DNA from 2 places in the Streptomyces syringium genome. Region 1 is predicted to be linked to the other one. Evidence: riboswitches for the same ligand, from Rfam matches in the RefSeq annotation. Region 1 holds a riboswitch; the other holds the start of a gene.
What was found. A riboswitch is a leader RNA that binds a small molecule or an ion and turns the genes downstream of it on or off. The one in region 1 is predicted to bind thiamine pyrophosphate.
Positions count from the first base shown of each region.

Region 2: another riboswitch for thiamine pyrophosphate. It lies ahead of thiO (glycine oxidase ThiO); the one in region 1 lies ahead of JO379_RS24755 (thiamine ABC transporter substrate-binding protein).

Region 1 is NZ_JAGIOH010000001.1:5,514,734-5,522,289, reverse strand. Features, by position in the region: gene JO379_RS24770 (DMT family transporter) at 1-207, shown strand, start outside; gene JO379_RS24765 (ABC transporter ATP-binding protein) at 283-1,344, opposite strand; gene JO379_RS24760 (ABC transporter permease) at 1,345-2,958, opposite strand; gene JO379_RS24755 (thiamine ABC transporter substrate-binding protein) at 3,030-4,112, opposite strand; TPP riboswitch at 4,108-4,213, opposite strand; gene rlmN (dual-specificity RNA methyltransferase RlmN) at 4,252-5,358, opposite strand; gene JO379_RS24745 (phosphatidate cytidylyltransferase) at 5,457-6,539, opposite strand; gene frr (ribosome recycling factor) at 6,539-7,096, opposite strand; gene pyrH (UMP kinase) at 7,266-7,556, opposite strand, start outside.
Region 2 is NZ_JAGIOH010000001.1:2,127,787-2,135,342, forward strand. Features, by position in the region: gene JO379_RS09350 (phytoene desaturase family protein) at 1-124, shown strand, start outside; gene JO379_RS09355 (hypothetical protein) at 186-1,142, opposite strand; gene metF (methylenetetrahydrofolate reductase [NAD(P)H]) at 1,183-2,100, opposite strand; gene thiE (thiamine phosphate synthase) at 2,260-2,925, opposite strand; gene JO379_RS09370 (Rv2175c family DNA-binding protein) at 3,026-3,391, opposite strand; gene JO379_RS09375 (NAD(P)/FAD-dependent oxidoreductase) at 3,494-4,663, opposite strand; TPP riboswitch at 4,894-5,005, shown strand; gene thiO (glycine oxidase ThiO) at 5,003-6,202, shown strand; gene thiS (sulfur carrier protein ThiS) at 6,199-6,438, shown strand; gene JO379_RS09390 (thiazole synthase) at 6,447-7,241, shown strand; gene pknB (Stk1 family PASTA domain-containing Ser/Thr kinase) at 7,416-7,556, shown strand, end outside.

The sequences.
Region 1 (7,556 bases):
GAGACCGTCCTGCCCGGCCTCATCGGCGTGCTGATGCTCGGTGACACCTCCCGTGACGGCCTCGCCTGGATGGCCATCGCGGGCTTCCTGCTGGCCGTGGCGGGCGCGGTCGCGGTCGCCTGGTACGGCGAACCGGAGAGTGTGGTGGTGCCGGAGCCCGAACCAGGGGCACGGGATCTCACACCGACCCCGACGAAAACGGGCTGAGGCCCGGCCTCAGTTCACGGGGGAGCCCCCCGCACCGTCCCCAAGGACGGTGCGGGGGGCTCCCCCGTTCGGCGCTCAGACGGCGGAGCCGTCCTCGGCCGGGCCCAGCACCACCACGTCGTGCACGTCGAAGCCGACGCCGACGCGGGCGTCGGGCTCCGGGGCGCCCCGCAGTTCGCACGCCGCCTCCAGCTCCGGCCCGTTCGGGGGTCGCAGCAGCACCACGACATGGTCGCCACGGAACGTCCGGCCGGTGACCGTGCACGGCAGCCCCTCCCCCGCGGGCAGCAGCCGCACCCCGGCGGGGCGTACGAGCAGCCTGCACGGGCCCTGCCGCGTCCCCGCCGGCACCGGCACGCTCCCCCACACGGTGTCGGCGCGCTCACCGGCGACCGTCGCCTCGACCACGTTGTCGAAGCCGAGGAAGCGGGCCACGAACTCCGACGCCGGCCGCTGCCACACCTCCAGTGGCGTTCCGGCCTGGGCGATCCGCCCGTCTCGCATCACCACCACCCGGTCGGCGAGCGCGAAGGCCTCCCCCTGGTCGTGGGTGACGGCCAGCACCGTGGTGCCCAGCCGGCCGAAGAGCTGCCGCAGCTCCACCACGAGGCGCTCGCGCAGGCTCCGGTCGAGCTGGCCGAGCGGCTCGTCGAGCATCAGCAGCCGTGGCCGCGGCGCGAGCGCCCTCGCCAGGGCCACCCGCTGCTGCTCGCCGCCGGACAGCGCCGCGACGGACCGCCGCTGCGCGCCCGGCAGGCCCACCATGTCGAGCAGCTCCGCGACGCGGCGCTCCGCCTCCGCGCGCCCGACCTTGCGCATCCGCAGCCCGAAGCCGACGTTGCCGCCGACGTCCCGCTGCGGGAAGAGCTGGTGGTCCTGGAACATCAGGCCCACTCCGCGCCGGTGGACGGGCACCCCGCCCTGGTCGGCGCCGGAGAGGAAGACCCGCCCGGCGTCCGCGTGCTGGAGCCCCGCGACGACCCGCAGCAGCGTGGACTTCCCGCTGCCGCTCGGCCCGAGCACGCACACCGTCTCGTGCTCGGCGACCCTCAGGTCCACCGCGTCCAGGGCCGTACGCCCGCCGAAGCGGACCGTGACGTCGTCCAGGCGCAGCAGATCCTGTCGCAGCCGGTCCATCTAGAACTCTCCCGAGCGGTCGGTGCGGACACGCTCCAGTACCAGCAGCGCCGCCGCGCACACCAGCATCAGGATCGTGCTGAGGGCCATGGCCTGGCCGTAGTTCAGTTCCCCGGGGCGGCCGAGCAGCCGGGCGACGGCCACCGGCAGGGTGGGGTTGTCGGGGCGGGCGATGAAGACGGTCGCCCCGAACTCGCCCAGCGACACGGCGAACGCGAACCCCGCCGCCACCGCCAGGGCCCGCCCGACCAGCGGCAGGTCCACTTCGCGCCACGCGCGCAGCGGGGACGCCCCGAGCACCGCGGCCGCCTCGCGCAGCCGCGCGTCCACCGCGCGCAGCACGGGCAGCATGATCCGGACGACGAAGGGCACGCCCACCAGGGCCTGGGCCAGCGGGACCAGGATCCAGGACGAGCGCAGATCCAGCGGCGGCTCGTCCAGGGTGATCAGGAAGCCGAAGCCGACGGTCACCGCGGAGGTGCCCAGCGGCAGCATGAGCAGCGCGTCGAAGCCCCGTACGAGCCGTCCCGCCCGCCGGGTCAGCGCGGCGGCGGCGAGCCCTCCCACGACGACGGCGATGCCGGTCGCGGCCAGCGCGCAGGCCAGGGAGTTCCCGATGGCTTCCAGCGGGGCGACGACGAAGGTACCGCCATTGTCGTCCGCGGAGGCCAGGGCGCGGTAGAAGGCCAGGCCGTAACCGTCGGGTCCGTCGAAGGACCGCAGGACGAGCACGACGAGCGGCACCAGGATCAGCAGCGCCACCACGGTCAGCACGGACGCCAGGAGCGCCCACTGGGCGGCTCCCCGCGGGCGCCGGGAGGTGTGGGCGGCGTCGACCAGCTTCAGCGCGGATTCCCGCCGCCGCACCGTCCAGGCGTGCACCGCCAGCAGCACGGCCACGGCCACGAACTGCACGAGGGTGAGCACAGCGGCCGTCGGCAGGTCGAGCAGCCGTGCGGTCTGCTGGTAGATCTCCACTTCCAGGGTGGCGTAGCGGGGGCCGCCGAGGATCTGCACGACGCCGAAGGAGGTGAAGGTGAAGAGGAAGACCATGAGTGCGGCGGCGGCCACGGAGGGCGCGAGCGCCGGCAGCGTCACCCGGCGCCAGGCGGCGAAGCGCCCTGCGCCCAGCACCCGGGCCGCCTCCTCCTGGCGGGGGTCGAGCTGTGCCCAGAGTCCGCCGACGGTCCGGACGACGACGGCGTAGTTGAAGAACACATGGGCCAGGAGGATCGCCCAGACCGTGGTGTCCAGGCGCATCCCCCACAGCTCGTCCAGCAGCCCGCCGCGTCCGAGCAGCGCCAGGAAGGCCGAGCCGACCACGACGGTCGGCAGGACGAAGGGGACGGTGACCACCGCCCGCAGCAGCTGTTTGCCGGGGAAGTCGAAGCGGGCGAAGACATAGGCGCCGGGGAGAGCGAGGGCGAGGGTCAGGGCCGTGGAGGCGAGGGCCTGCCATGTGGTGAACCACAGGACGTGGCCGATCCGCTCGTCGCCGAGCACTTCCCCGACGCGGGCGAACTGCCACTGGCCGCCGTCCTTGAGCCCCCGGGCCACGATGGCGGAGACCGGGTAGGCGAAGAACAGCGCGAAGAAGGCGACCGGCAGGGTCATCAGGCCGAGCCGGACCGCCGTCTGCCGGGAGAGCCTCTTCGATCGCTTCGGGACGTGTCGATCCGGGGCGTCTACTTCAGGACGAGCGAGGACCATGCCTTGACCCACTGGTCGCGGTTCTTGGCGATCTTCTCCGGGGCGAGGGTCGCGGGGTCGGTGATCTTGGCACCGAACTTGGTGAATTCCTCGGGCAGCGCGGCGTCCTGGTTCGCCGGGTTGACGAACATCTGGAGCGGCAGGTCCTCCTGGAACTTCTTGCCCAGCAGGAAGTCGATCAGGGCCTGGCCGCCCTTGGTGTTCTTCGCGCCCTTCAGCAGCCCGGCGAACTCGGTCTGCCGGAAGCAGGTGCCCGTCGCGACGCCGGTCGGCCCCTCCTTGGGCAGCGGCTTCACACCGAGCACCTCGGCGGGCGGGCTGGAGGCGTAGGAGACGACGAGCGGCTTGTCGCCCTTGGCCTTCTTGCCCGCGGCGGAACCGGAGAAGCGGTCGTTGTACGCCTGCTCCCAGCCGTCCACGACCTCGACGCCGTTGGCCTTGAGCTTCTTCCAGTAGTCCTGCCAGCCGGCGTCGCCGTACTTGGCGATGGTGCCCAGCTGGAAGGCGAGACCGGGGGACGAGGTCGCCGCGTTCTCGGTGACCAGGAGGTTCTTGTACTCCGGCTTGATCAGGTCGTCGAAGGACGCCGGCGGGCTGAGCTTGTGGTCGGCGAAGTACGCGCGGTCGTAGTTCACGCAGATGTCGCCGAAGTCGATGGGCGTGACCCGGTGCTCGGCGGCGTCGGCCTGGAGGCCCTTGGGGACCCGGTCCAGGCCCTTGGCCTCGTACGGGGTGAACAGGTCGTTCTCGAGCGCCCGCGACAGGAGGGTGTTGTCGACGCCGAAGAAGACGTCGCCCTGCGGGTGCTTCTTGGAGAGGATGGCCTGGTTGACGGCCGTCCCTGCGTCCCCGCTCTTGAGCACCTTGACCTTGTACCCGGTGGTCCGCGTGAACTCCTTGAGCACCGCGTCGGAGGCGGCGAAGGAGTCGTGCGAGACGAGCGTGACGGTCTTCGAGTCGGAGCCGGAGTCGTCCGAGCCGCCGCAGGCGGCCAGCACGGGGAGGCCGAGCGCGGCGACGACGGCCGCGCCGACGGCACGCCGGAAGGTGGTGTTCATGAGTGGGTTGACTCCCTACGCCGGTATGACCCGGATCAGGTCCGAGGGTCTGCGGCCTGTGCCGCACTCTCAGCGCTCTGCGCGCTCCCCTGTCGGATGTTCATTTGTGCGAGTTCTTCGCCTGGGCGAGTGGACAGTATCAGCGCTCGGCGGCGGCGAGCTGACCGCACGCTCCGTCGATCTCCTGGCCGCGCGTGTCACGCACGGTGACGGGCACGCCGTGCGCGGCGATCGCCTGGACGAACGCCCGCTCGTCCTCCGGGCGGGACGCGGTCCACTTCGACCCCGGGGTGGGGTTGAGCGGGATGAGGTTGACGTGCACGCGCTTGCCCTTGAGGAGCCGGCCGAGCAGGTCACCACGCCAGGCCTGGTCGTTGATGTCCCGGATCAGGGCGTACTCGATGGAGATCCGGCGGCCGGACTTCTCCGCGTACTCCCAGGCGGCGTCGAGGACCTCGCGGACCTTCCAGCGGGTGTTGACCGGCACCAGGGTGTCGCGCAGCTCGTCGTCCGGCGCGTGCAGGGAGACCGCGAGACGGCACTTGAAGCCCTCGTCGGCGAAGCGCAGCATCGCGGGCACCAGGCCGACGGTGGAGACGGTGATGCCGCGCTGCGAGAGCCCGAGGCCGTCCGGTTCGGGGTCGGTGAGACGGCGGATCGCGCCGACGACGCGCTTGTAGTTGGCGAGCGGCTCGCCCATGCCCATGAAGACGATGTTGGACAGCCGCGCGGGGCCGCCGGGCACCTCGCCGTCGCGCAGGGCGCGCATGCCGTCGACGATCTGGTGCACGATCTCGGCGGTCGACAGATTGCGGTCCAGCCCGGCCTGGCCGGTGGCACAGAACGGGCAGTTCATGCCGCAGCCGGCCTGGGAGCTGATGCACATGGTGACCCGGTCGGGGTACCGCATGAGCACGGACTCGACCAGGGTGCCGTCGTGCAGCCGCCACAGGGTCTTACGGGTGGTGTCGCTGTCGCACGAGATGTGCCTGACGACGCTCATCAGCTCGGGCAGCAGCTCGGCCGCGAGCTTCTCGCGGGCCGCCGCCGGGATGTCCGTCCATGCCGCCGGGTCGTGCGCGTACCGGGCGAAGTAGTGCTGGGACAGCTGCTTCGCGCGGAACGGCTTCTCGCCGATCGCGGCGACGGCCTCGCGGCGCTCGGCGGGGGTGAGGTCGGCAAGGTGCCGCGGGGGCTTCTTGGCCCCACGCGGCGCGACGAAAGTGAGTTCTCCAGGTGCAGGCATGGTCCTACCAGTGTCGCAGACGTACGGAGAGGGGCCCGCCGCCCTGTGGACAACGCGCCCCTCACCGAAGAAACCGCAGGTAGGACCCCTGTCGCGGCTCAGGTACTGCCGACGAAGACGACCAGCAGCAGCCACACCACCGGGGCGGTCGGCAGCAGCGAGTCCAGCCGGTCCATGATCCCGCCGTGGCCCGGCAGCAGGGCGCCCATGTCCTTGATGCCCAGGTCCCGCTTGATCATCGACTCGCCGAGATCGCCCAGCGTGGCACTGACCGCGACCGCGAGGCCCAGCAGCAGACCCTGCCACCACGCTCCGCCGTCGATCAGGAAGTGCGTGCACAGCGCGCCCGCCACCATGGCGAACGCCACCGCGCCGAGCAGCCCCTCGCGGGTCTTGCCGGGGCTGATGCGCGGCGCGAGCTTCTTCTTGCCGAACCGCCAGCCCACCGCGTAGGCACCGGTGTCGCTGACCACGGTGAGCACCAGGAAGGTCAGCACCCGCCAGGCACCGTCGTCCGCGGCCAGCATCAGCGCCACGAAGGTGGCGAGGAAGGGCACGTAGAAGGCCGCGAAGATGCCTGCCGTGACATCGCGGAGGTAGTCCTCGGGCGGCTCCGTCATGCGCCACACGAGCACCGCGAGCGCGGTGAAGGCCATGGCCACCCACGCGCCTTCGGCGCCGTTCACGAAGCCGGCGACGACCATGGCGGCGCCGCCGACCGCGAGCGGCACCAGGGGTGCCCGGATGGCCTTCTTCTCGGCCAGCCGGGAGGTCAGCTCCCACAGCCCGACGACCACGGCCACCACGATGACGCCGAGGAAGACGGGCTTGTAGATGAACAGGGAGGCGAGGATGACGGCCCCGAGGCCGATGCCCACCCCTATCGCTGCCCGCAGATCACGCCCGGCGCTTTTCTTCGCCGCGTTCGCCGTCTGGGGGGCAGCAGGCTCCTGCGGCCGGATGTCGGGCTCCTGTTCATCGCGGAACAGGGGGCCGCCGAAGTCAGCGGCCCCCTGATCACGGTCGTCCTGGTCTCCGCCTGCGTCGGGCACGATGGGCATGGGGCGAGTCTGCGCCGCGTAGCCCGCCTCGTGCACAGGACCCGCCGTACCGGCGGGTCCCTGGTCGGTGGACCCCCAAGAGCCGACGCGCGGCGGGGCCCCCCAGGATGCGTCGTTCATCAGACCTCGAGGAGCTCGGATTCCTTGTGCTTGAGCAGCTCGTCCACCTGAGCGACGTACTTCTGGGTGGTGTCGTCGAGCTCCTTCTCCGCGCGGCGCACCTCGTCCTCGCCGGACTCCTTGTCCTTGACGAGCTTGTCGAGGAGTTCCTTCGCCTTGCGGCGGATGGAGCGGATCGAGATCTTGGAGTCCTCGGCCTTGGTCTTGGCGACCTTGACGAACTCCTTGCGGCGCTCCTGCGTCAGCTCCGGGAAGGTCACCCGGATGATGTTGCCGTCGTTGCTGGGGTTGACGCCCAGGTCGGAGTCGCGGATGGCCTGCTCGATGTTGCGCAGCGCGCTCTTGTCGAACGGGGTCACCACGGCCATGCGCGGCTCGGGAACCGAGAACGACGCCAGCTGGTTGATGGGCGTCAGCGCACCGTAGTAGTCCGCCACGATCTTGTTGAACATCGCCGGGTGCGCACGCCCGGTGCGGATCGCCGCGAAGTCCTCCTTGGCGACCACGACGGCCTTCTCCATCTTCTCCTCGGCCTCGAGGAGGATCTCTTCGATCACCACTTGCTCCTGGTGTTATCAGTAAGCAGAGCCTCGCCCCTGCGCGCGTCTTCTCCTGCACGGTGTCCGACCGGCAGGCAGTTGTCCATCCCCGTGCCGAGGTCTTCCCGCGGCCCGGAGTTGCCGCCCGGACCGGCACCTGGCCGGTACGGGCGGTTGTGCGAGCCCGTCAGGCCCGCGTGCTCTGGTCGCTCACCAGCGTGCCGATCTTCTCACCCTTGACCGCACGCCCGATGTTGCCCTCGGCGAGCAGCTCGAAGACGAGGATCGGCAGCTTGTTGTCCATGCACAGGGTGATGGCGGTGGCGTCGGCGACCTTGAGGCCGCGGGAGAGGACCTCGCCGTATTCGAGGGCGTCGAACTTCACCGCGTCGGGGTTCTTCTTCGGGTCGGAGTCGTAGACCCCGTCGACACCGTTCTTGCCCATCAGGATCGCCTCGGCGTGGATCTCCAGGGCGCG
Region 2 (7,556 bases), 3.4 Mb from region 1:
GCCCGGCCTTCATCTCGCGGGCGGTTTCGCCCACCCCGGCGGCGGGCTCGCCCACGCCGGGATGTCCGGGGCGCTGGTCGCCGGTCTCATCGTGTCCGGAGCCGACTGGCGCGGCTCGCAATGAGCAGCGCCTCTCGCACCCGCCGGGGCGGGTGGGAGAGGCGAGGCGGGCGGTCGGCCGTGCGTCAGTAGCGGTAGGGCTGCCCGTCGTAGCCGTGGCCCGGCAGTTGCTCGGGGTAGGGCGGCTGCTGCCCGGGGGGCGGCGGCGGGGTGTCGTTGTCGCGCTGCTGCGGCACCCAGACACCGCCGGGCGGGGTGTCGATGTCGTACTGCTGCGGCATTCCGTAGGCGTCGAGGGGGTAGCCGGCGGGCGCGGCCGTGCCGTACTGCTGCTGGGCGTAGACGTCCTGCTGTCCGTAGCCCTCGTAGGTGTCGTAGGACTGCTGACGGTTGCCGATGTAGGGGTCGGAGTAGGGCGCGTACTGCCCCTGCCCGTAGTCGAACTGGCCGGCATAGGCGCCCTGGCCGCTCTGATCGCCCTGAGCGGTGGCGCCGGGGGCGCCGGGGGGCTGACCGCCGTACGGGTCGTAGGTGCCGAAGACGCTCGTGTCCTGGCCCTGGTCGTAGCCGGTGGTGTCGCCGTAGCCGCCGTACGGGCCGGGGGCGGCCTCCTCCGACGCCGCGGGGGCGGGCTGGTGGGCCGCGTTGGGCAGCAGGGCCGGGCCCTGGTCGGCCTCGGGGACCGGGTGGACCTCGAGACCGGAGACCTCGAGGGTCGGCTCGGCGAGGGGGGCCGCGGGACCGCCCCGGCGTCGGCGGCCCGCCCGGGTCTTCTCCGCGCCGGCGGGCCCGGCGCCGGGCTCCTTGCCGTCCCCGGCGTCGTCCTTGCCGCGGCGGATGGCCCAGCCGGTGGAGAAGCCGCGGCGGAAGGAGAGCGTCACATACGTCTGCCCGATGGCGAAGGCGATCGCGCCCACCCCGATGACCACCACGGAGGGGATGAGCACGCCCACGACCACACCGAGGAAGCCGACGAAGGCGAGGAGCCGCCAGCGCAACCGCGCCTTGTACTGCAGCAGCACCTCGCCCAGCAGCCAGAGCGCGACGACGCCGAACGCGATGTAGAGGACCGTCCAGCCCATTAACGCCCCTCTCGTGCGGCCGCCGTTCGCGGGCCGGCCGTCAGGACCGCTGGTGCAGTCCCAGATTCTCGTAGATTTCCAGAGTCGCCGTGGAGTGGTTCAGGGTAATGAAATGCAGCCCGGGAATCTCCTCGGCCATCAACCGAGTGCACAGCTGCGTGGCGTACTCGATCCCGATCGAGCGTACAGCCGCCGGGTCGTCCTTGACCGCGAGGATCCGTTCCGCCAGATCCGGCGGGAACGCCGCGTTGCTGAGCTGTGCGAATCGTTCGATCTGGCGCACATTCGTGACGGGCATGATTTCGGGGATGATCGGGGTGTCGCATCCCGCCGCCGCGACGCGGTCACGCAGCCGCAGATAGTCCTCGGGGTAGAAGAACATCTGGGTGATGGCGAAATCCGCACCCGCGCGGCACTTGTCCACGAAGTGCCCGATATCGGTTTCCCAGTCGGTGGATCGCGGGTGCATCTCGGGAAAGGCCGCGACGCCGACGCAGAAGTCGCCGGACTCCTTGATGAGCCGCACCAGGTCGGCGGCGTAATCGATGCCCTTCGGGTGGCGCACCCACTCGCCCATGGGGTCGCCGGGCGGGTCGCCGCGCAGGGCGAGCATGTTGCGGATGCCGACGTCGGCGTACTGGCCGATGACGTTGCGGAGTTCGGCCGTGGAGTGGTTGACCGCCGTCAGATGCGCGACGGGGGTGAGGGTGGTGTCGGTCGCGATGCGCTCGGTCGCCCGCACGGTGCCCTCACGGGAGGAGCCGCCCGCACCATAGGTCACGGAGACGAACGTGGGGGCGACGGCCTCGATGCGGCGAATGGCGTTCCACAGCGTCCGCTCGCCCTTCTCGGTCTTCGGGGCCGCGAACTCGAACGAATACGACCGCTCGCCGCGGGCGAGTAGCTCACGCACTGTGTGCGCATGGTCTGTCCTGGTGGAAGCAGTGCCAAGGGCCATACCGGCAAGTTAACCAGCGGTGCGACGGAGGCCCCAACCATCGTTTTCGATATGCCCTTTTCGCCCGACCACTGTCCACACCTTGGACATTCCGTGGAAATATCGTGGGCAGTCCATGACCGTCGGGGCCGGTCGCGCCGCTGGTCACACGCCGTGGGGTTACCCGGCGTAATCGCGCACGCGCTTCGCGAGCCGGGCCGCGGCCTCGCCCGGATCGTCCGCTTCGGTGATGGCGCGCACCACGACGACCCGGCGGGCGCCGGCGTCCAGCACCTCGTCCAGATTGCCGGCGTCGATGCCGCCGATGGCGAACCAGGGCCGCCCGGCCCCCTCGGGCTGAAGGGCGGCGGCGTAGCGCACGAGGTCGAGGCCCGGGGCGTGCCGGCCGGGCTTGGTCGGGGTCGGCCAGCACGGGCCGGTGCAGAAGTAGTCGACGCCGGGCTCGGCGGCCGCGGCGGCCACCTCCGCCTCGGCGTGGGTGGAGCGGCCGATCAGTACGTCGTCGCCGAGGACGGCCCGCGCGGCCGGCACCGGCAGATCGCCCTGGCCGAGGTGCAGGACGTCGGAGCGGACGGCGTGCGCGACGTCGGCGCGGTCGTTCACCGCGAGGAGCCTGCCGTGGCGGCGGGCCGCCTCGGCGAAGACGGCGAGGTGCTCCAGCTCCTCCCCCGCCTCCATGCCCTTGTCGCGCAGCTGGATGATGTCGACGCCTCCGTCACCGAGCACGGCGTCCAGGAACTCCGGCAGGTCGCCCTGGCGCTTGCGGGCGTCGGTGCACAGATACAGCCGGGCGTCGGCGAGCCGCTCGCGTGCGGTGACGGACATGTGGTGGGTCCCCCCGGGTCGGCGGCGTACGGGCACGGGAGGCTCCCGTGCCCGTACGCCGGACGGTTTTCACTTCGCGTCTACGGCGCCTACGGGCGCGTCAGACGGCGAGCGCCTGGGCGCGGCGCTTCACCTCCGTGCCACGATTCTCGCGCAGCGCCTGCGCGGGGGTCCCGGGCAGGGTCGGGTCCGGGGTGAACAGCCACTCCAGCATTTCCTCGTCGCTGAAGCCGTCGTCCCGCAGCAGCGTCAGGGTCCCGGCCAGGCCCTTGACGACCTTGCCCTCGCCGACGAAGTCGGCGGGCACCTGGAGCACTCGGTTCTCGCCACGGCGCACGGCGATCAGCTGGCCTTCCTTGACCAGCTGCCGGACGCGCGTCACCTCGACATCGAGAATTTCGGCGATGTCGGGGAGGTTGAGCCAGGCGGGGACGAGAGCATCGATCTTTGCGTCAATCTCGGTCACGGGACAAGCCTGCCATCTAGGACTGACAGTGGGTAGCCGGGTTGACCCGAGCCGCGTCCGGACAAGCCTGTCCGGCGATCCGCCGGACAGGCGAACGGCACGTCACAGAGCGGCGGACTTCAGCGGCACGGACGCGTCCGCGGCCTTCGCCCGGTCGAGGGCCGCGCCGCGCTCGATGAGCTTGCGCCCCTGGGCCAGGTCGCGGGGCCGGCCCACGGCCAGCAGAGCCACCAGGACGCCCGCGCGCAGCCAGCACACCGTCCAGGCGGCGCTGTCGGGGTCGCCGCGCCACAGGAGCTCGTCGGCGGCCGCGTGGTGGCCCGCGTACTGCACGAAGCGGCCGAACTGCTCGGACCAGAAGTAGGGCACCGGGTCGTAGACCGGGCTCTCGGCCGGGCCGTGGACGATGTTCGCGGCGACGGTCCGGGGGCCCTGGAGCGCGTTGTCCCAGTGGTGCACGAGCAGCCGCTCGCCGTAGCGGGCGGAGGGGAAGGACGCGCAGTCGCCGACGGCGTAGACGTCGGGCAGGGACGTGCGCAGCCGGTCGTCGGTGACGACGGAGTGGTCCGCCGCGAGCGCGATGCCCGAGCCGGCCAGCCAGCCGGTCGCGGGCCGCGCGCCGATGCCGACGACCACGGCGTCCGCCGTGAGCCGGGTGCCGTCGGCCAGCAGCACCGCGCCCGGTTCCACGGCGGCCACGCGCGCACCGGTCAGCAGCCGGGCTCCGCTGTCGGCGTACCACCGGGACATGTGGACGGCGACCTCGGGCGGCATGGCGCCCGCCAGCGGCAGCTCGGCGGCCTCCACGACCGTCACCCGGCAGCCCGCCTCGCGCGCGGCGGTCGCGAACTCCGCGCCGATCCAGCCCGCGCCGACGGCCACGACGTCGTGCTGCCGGGCCAGCACCGGGCGCAGCCGCTCGGCGTCGTCCAGGGTGCGCAGCAGGTGCACGCCGGGCACGTCCTCGCTGCCGGGCAGGGCGAGGGGCTCGGCGCCGGTGGCGATGACCAGCACGTCGTACGGCACGGGCCCGGTCCCGGTCTCCAGCAGGTGCTCGTCGGCGCGCAGGCCGGTGACCTCCCGGCCGAGTTCCAGCTCTATGCCGAGCGACGCGAAGTCCACCTCGAAGGCCGACCCCTCCGCCTTGCCGAGCAGGACGGCCTTGGAGAGCGGCGGCCGGTCGTACGGCTGGTGGGGCTCGGCGCCCAGGACGGAGATCGCGCCGCGCCAGCCCTGCTCGCGCAGGGCGACGGCGGTCTGCACCCCGGCCATCCCGGCGCCGACGATGACGACCCGCTCCTCGGTGGAGGTCTTCGCTGCTTTCCCGTGCTCGCTCACCCGATCACTGTAGGGCTGCGGCCGGGCCGTACCGGAGCACCGGGTACGGAGACGTCTGACACAGCGTCACCATGTTTGGCCGCCGGAGGCCGCCGAACGGTGCGAGGCTCCCCCCGTCCGGCCGCCCTTCCGGTCCTTTCGCGGCGCGTACTAGGGTGGCCGTGCAAAGCACTCGCGGGAGCCCGGACGACCGGGCTGAGAGGGAGGCTGGACGGCCTCCGACCGTACGAACCTGATCCGGGTCATGCCGGCGAAGGGAGGGGCTGGACGCCCATGCACGCGTCTTCCACCATGCCCGGGGGCCGGGGCACGCCGTCGGACACCGTCTGCGACGTGCTCGTCGTCGGCGGCGGTGTCATCGGTCTCGTCACGGCGTGGCGCGCGGCGCAGCGCGGTCTGCGCACGGTCGTCGCGGACCCCGCGCCGGGCGGCGGCGCGGCCCTGGTCGCGGCGGGCATGCTCGCCGCCGTCACGGAGCTGCACCACGGCGAGCAGCGGCTGCTCGCTTTGAATCTGGCCTCCGCGCGGCGCTATCCGGCGTTCACGGCCGAGCTGGAGGAGGCGAGCGGCCAGGACACCGGCTACCGCGCCTGCGGCACGCTCGCCGTCGCCCTCGACGCCGACGACCGCGCCCATCTGCGGGAGCTGCACGCCCTCCAGCAGCGGTCCGGGCTGGACGCGCAGTGGCTGACGGGGCGGGAGTGCCGTCGGCTGGAGCCGATGCTCGCACCGGGGGTGAGCGGCGGTGTGCGGGTGGACGGCGATCACCAGACCGATCCCCGGCGGCTCGCGAAGGCCCTGCTCACCGCCTGTGAGCGGGCCGGGGTGCGCTTCCACCGTGCGGAGGCGGTCCGCGTCGACGTCACGGGCGAGCGCGCCACGGGGGCTCGTCTGGCCGACGGCACCCGAGTCGCCGCCGGGGCGACCGTGCTCGCCGCGGGCAGTCACAGCGGCCGTCTCGCGGGGATCCCCGAGCACGTCCTGCCCCCGGTCCGCCCGGTCAAGGGCCAGATCCTGCGGCTGCGGGTCCCCGGCCCGTACGCGCCCTTCCTCTCCCGGACCGTCCGGGCGGTCGTCCGCGGCGGCCCCGTCTATCTGGTGCCGCGCGAGAACGGCGAGCTGGTCGTCGGCGCCACGACGGAGGAGCTCGGCTGGGACACCACCGTCACCGCCGGCGGTGTGTACGAGCTGCTGCGCGACGCCCACGAGCTGGTGCCCGGCATCACCGAGCTGCCCCTGGTCGAGACCCGCGCCGGGCTGCGCCCCGGCTCGCCCGACAACGCGCCCCTGCTCGGCCCGACCGAGCTGCCCGGCCTGCTCACGGCCACCGGCCACCACCGCAACGGCATTCTGCTCACCCCGCTCACCGGCGAGGTGATGGCCGAGGTGCTGACCACCGGCCGGCTGCCCGAGACGGCCCTTCCCTTCTCCCCCCGACGCTTCTCGAACGCGCTCCAGGAGCTGCCCGCATGAACCCCACCGACCCCACCGACAGCCCCGCGGCCAACGTCGGCATCCACGTCAACGGCGAGCACCGCGAGGTCCCCCGGGGGCTGACCCTCGACGGCCTCGTGGCCGCCCTCACCACCGCGCGCGCGGGCGTCGCCGCCGCCGTCAACGAGACCGTCGTCCCCCGCGGCCAGTGGCCCGCCACGACGCTCGGCGACGGCGACCGCGTCGAGGTCCTCACCGCCGTGCAGGGGGGCTGATCCGCCCCATGGCAGACGATCTGCTCACCATCGCGGGCACCGCGTTCTCCTCCCGGCTGATCATGGGAACGGGCGGGGCTCCCAGCCTCGACGTGCTGGAGCGCGCACTGCTCGCCTCCGGCACCGAGCTGACCACGGTCGCCATGCGCCGGCTGGACGCCGGTGTGCGGGGCTCGGTGCTCTCCGTCCTGGAGAAGCACGGCATCCGCGTGCTGCCGAACACGGCGGGCTGCTTCACCGCCGGCGAGGCGGTCCTCACCGCGCGGCTGGCCCGTGAGGCACTCGGCACCGACTGGGTCAAGCTCGAAGTGATCGCCGACGAGCGCACCCTGCTGCCCGACCCGATCGAGCTGCTGGACGCCGCCGAGATCCTGGTGGACGAAGGCTTCACCGTCCTGCCGTACACCAACGACGACCCGGTCCTCGCCCGCAAGCTGGAGGACGCCGGCTGCGCCGCGATCATGCCCCTGGGCTCGCCCATCGGCTCCGGCCTCGGCATCCGCAACCCGCACAACTTCCAGCTGATCACGGAGCGCGCCGGGGTCCCGGTGATCCTCGACGCGGGCGCGGGCACGGCGTCCGACGCGGCGCTCGCGATGGAGCTGGGGTGCGCGGCGGTGATGCTCGCCTCGGCCGTGACCCGCGCCCAGGAGCCGGTCCTGATGGCGGAGGCCATGCGCCACGCGGTGCACGCGGGCCGCCTGGCCCACCGGGCGGGCCGCATCCCCCGCCGCCACTTCGCCGAGGCGTCTTCTCCTGCGGAGGGCTTGGCACGACTGGACCCGGAGCGCCCGGCGTTCTGACGGGGCTCCGCCCCGGGCCCCGGCCCCGGACGACGGGCGGCCCGGACAAGGCGTGCCACCCGTAACGGCGGCAAGCCACAGCGCAGCCTGCCCAATGTCACTGTTCGGCTGCGGATACCCCCTGCAGGCGCACCGCGTTCGACCTGCCCGTCGTGGCTCGTAGACTCGTATGCCGTGGATACGACCCTGGGGGACCCGCTCGTCGGGCACGTGCTCGACAGCCGCTACCGCGTCGAGGCGCGGATCGCCGTCGGTGGCATGGCCACGGTCTACCGGGCCGTCGACACCCGGCTCGACCGTGTGCTCGCGCTGAAG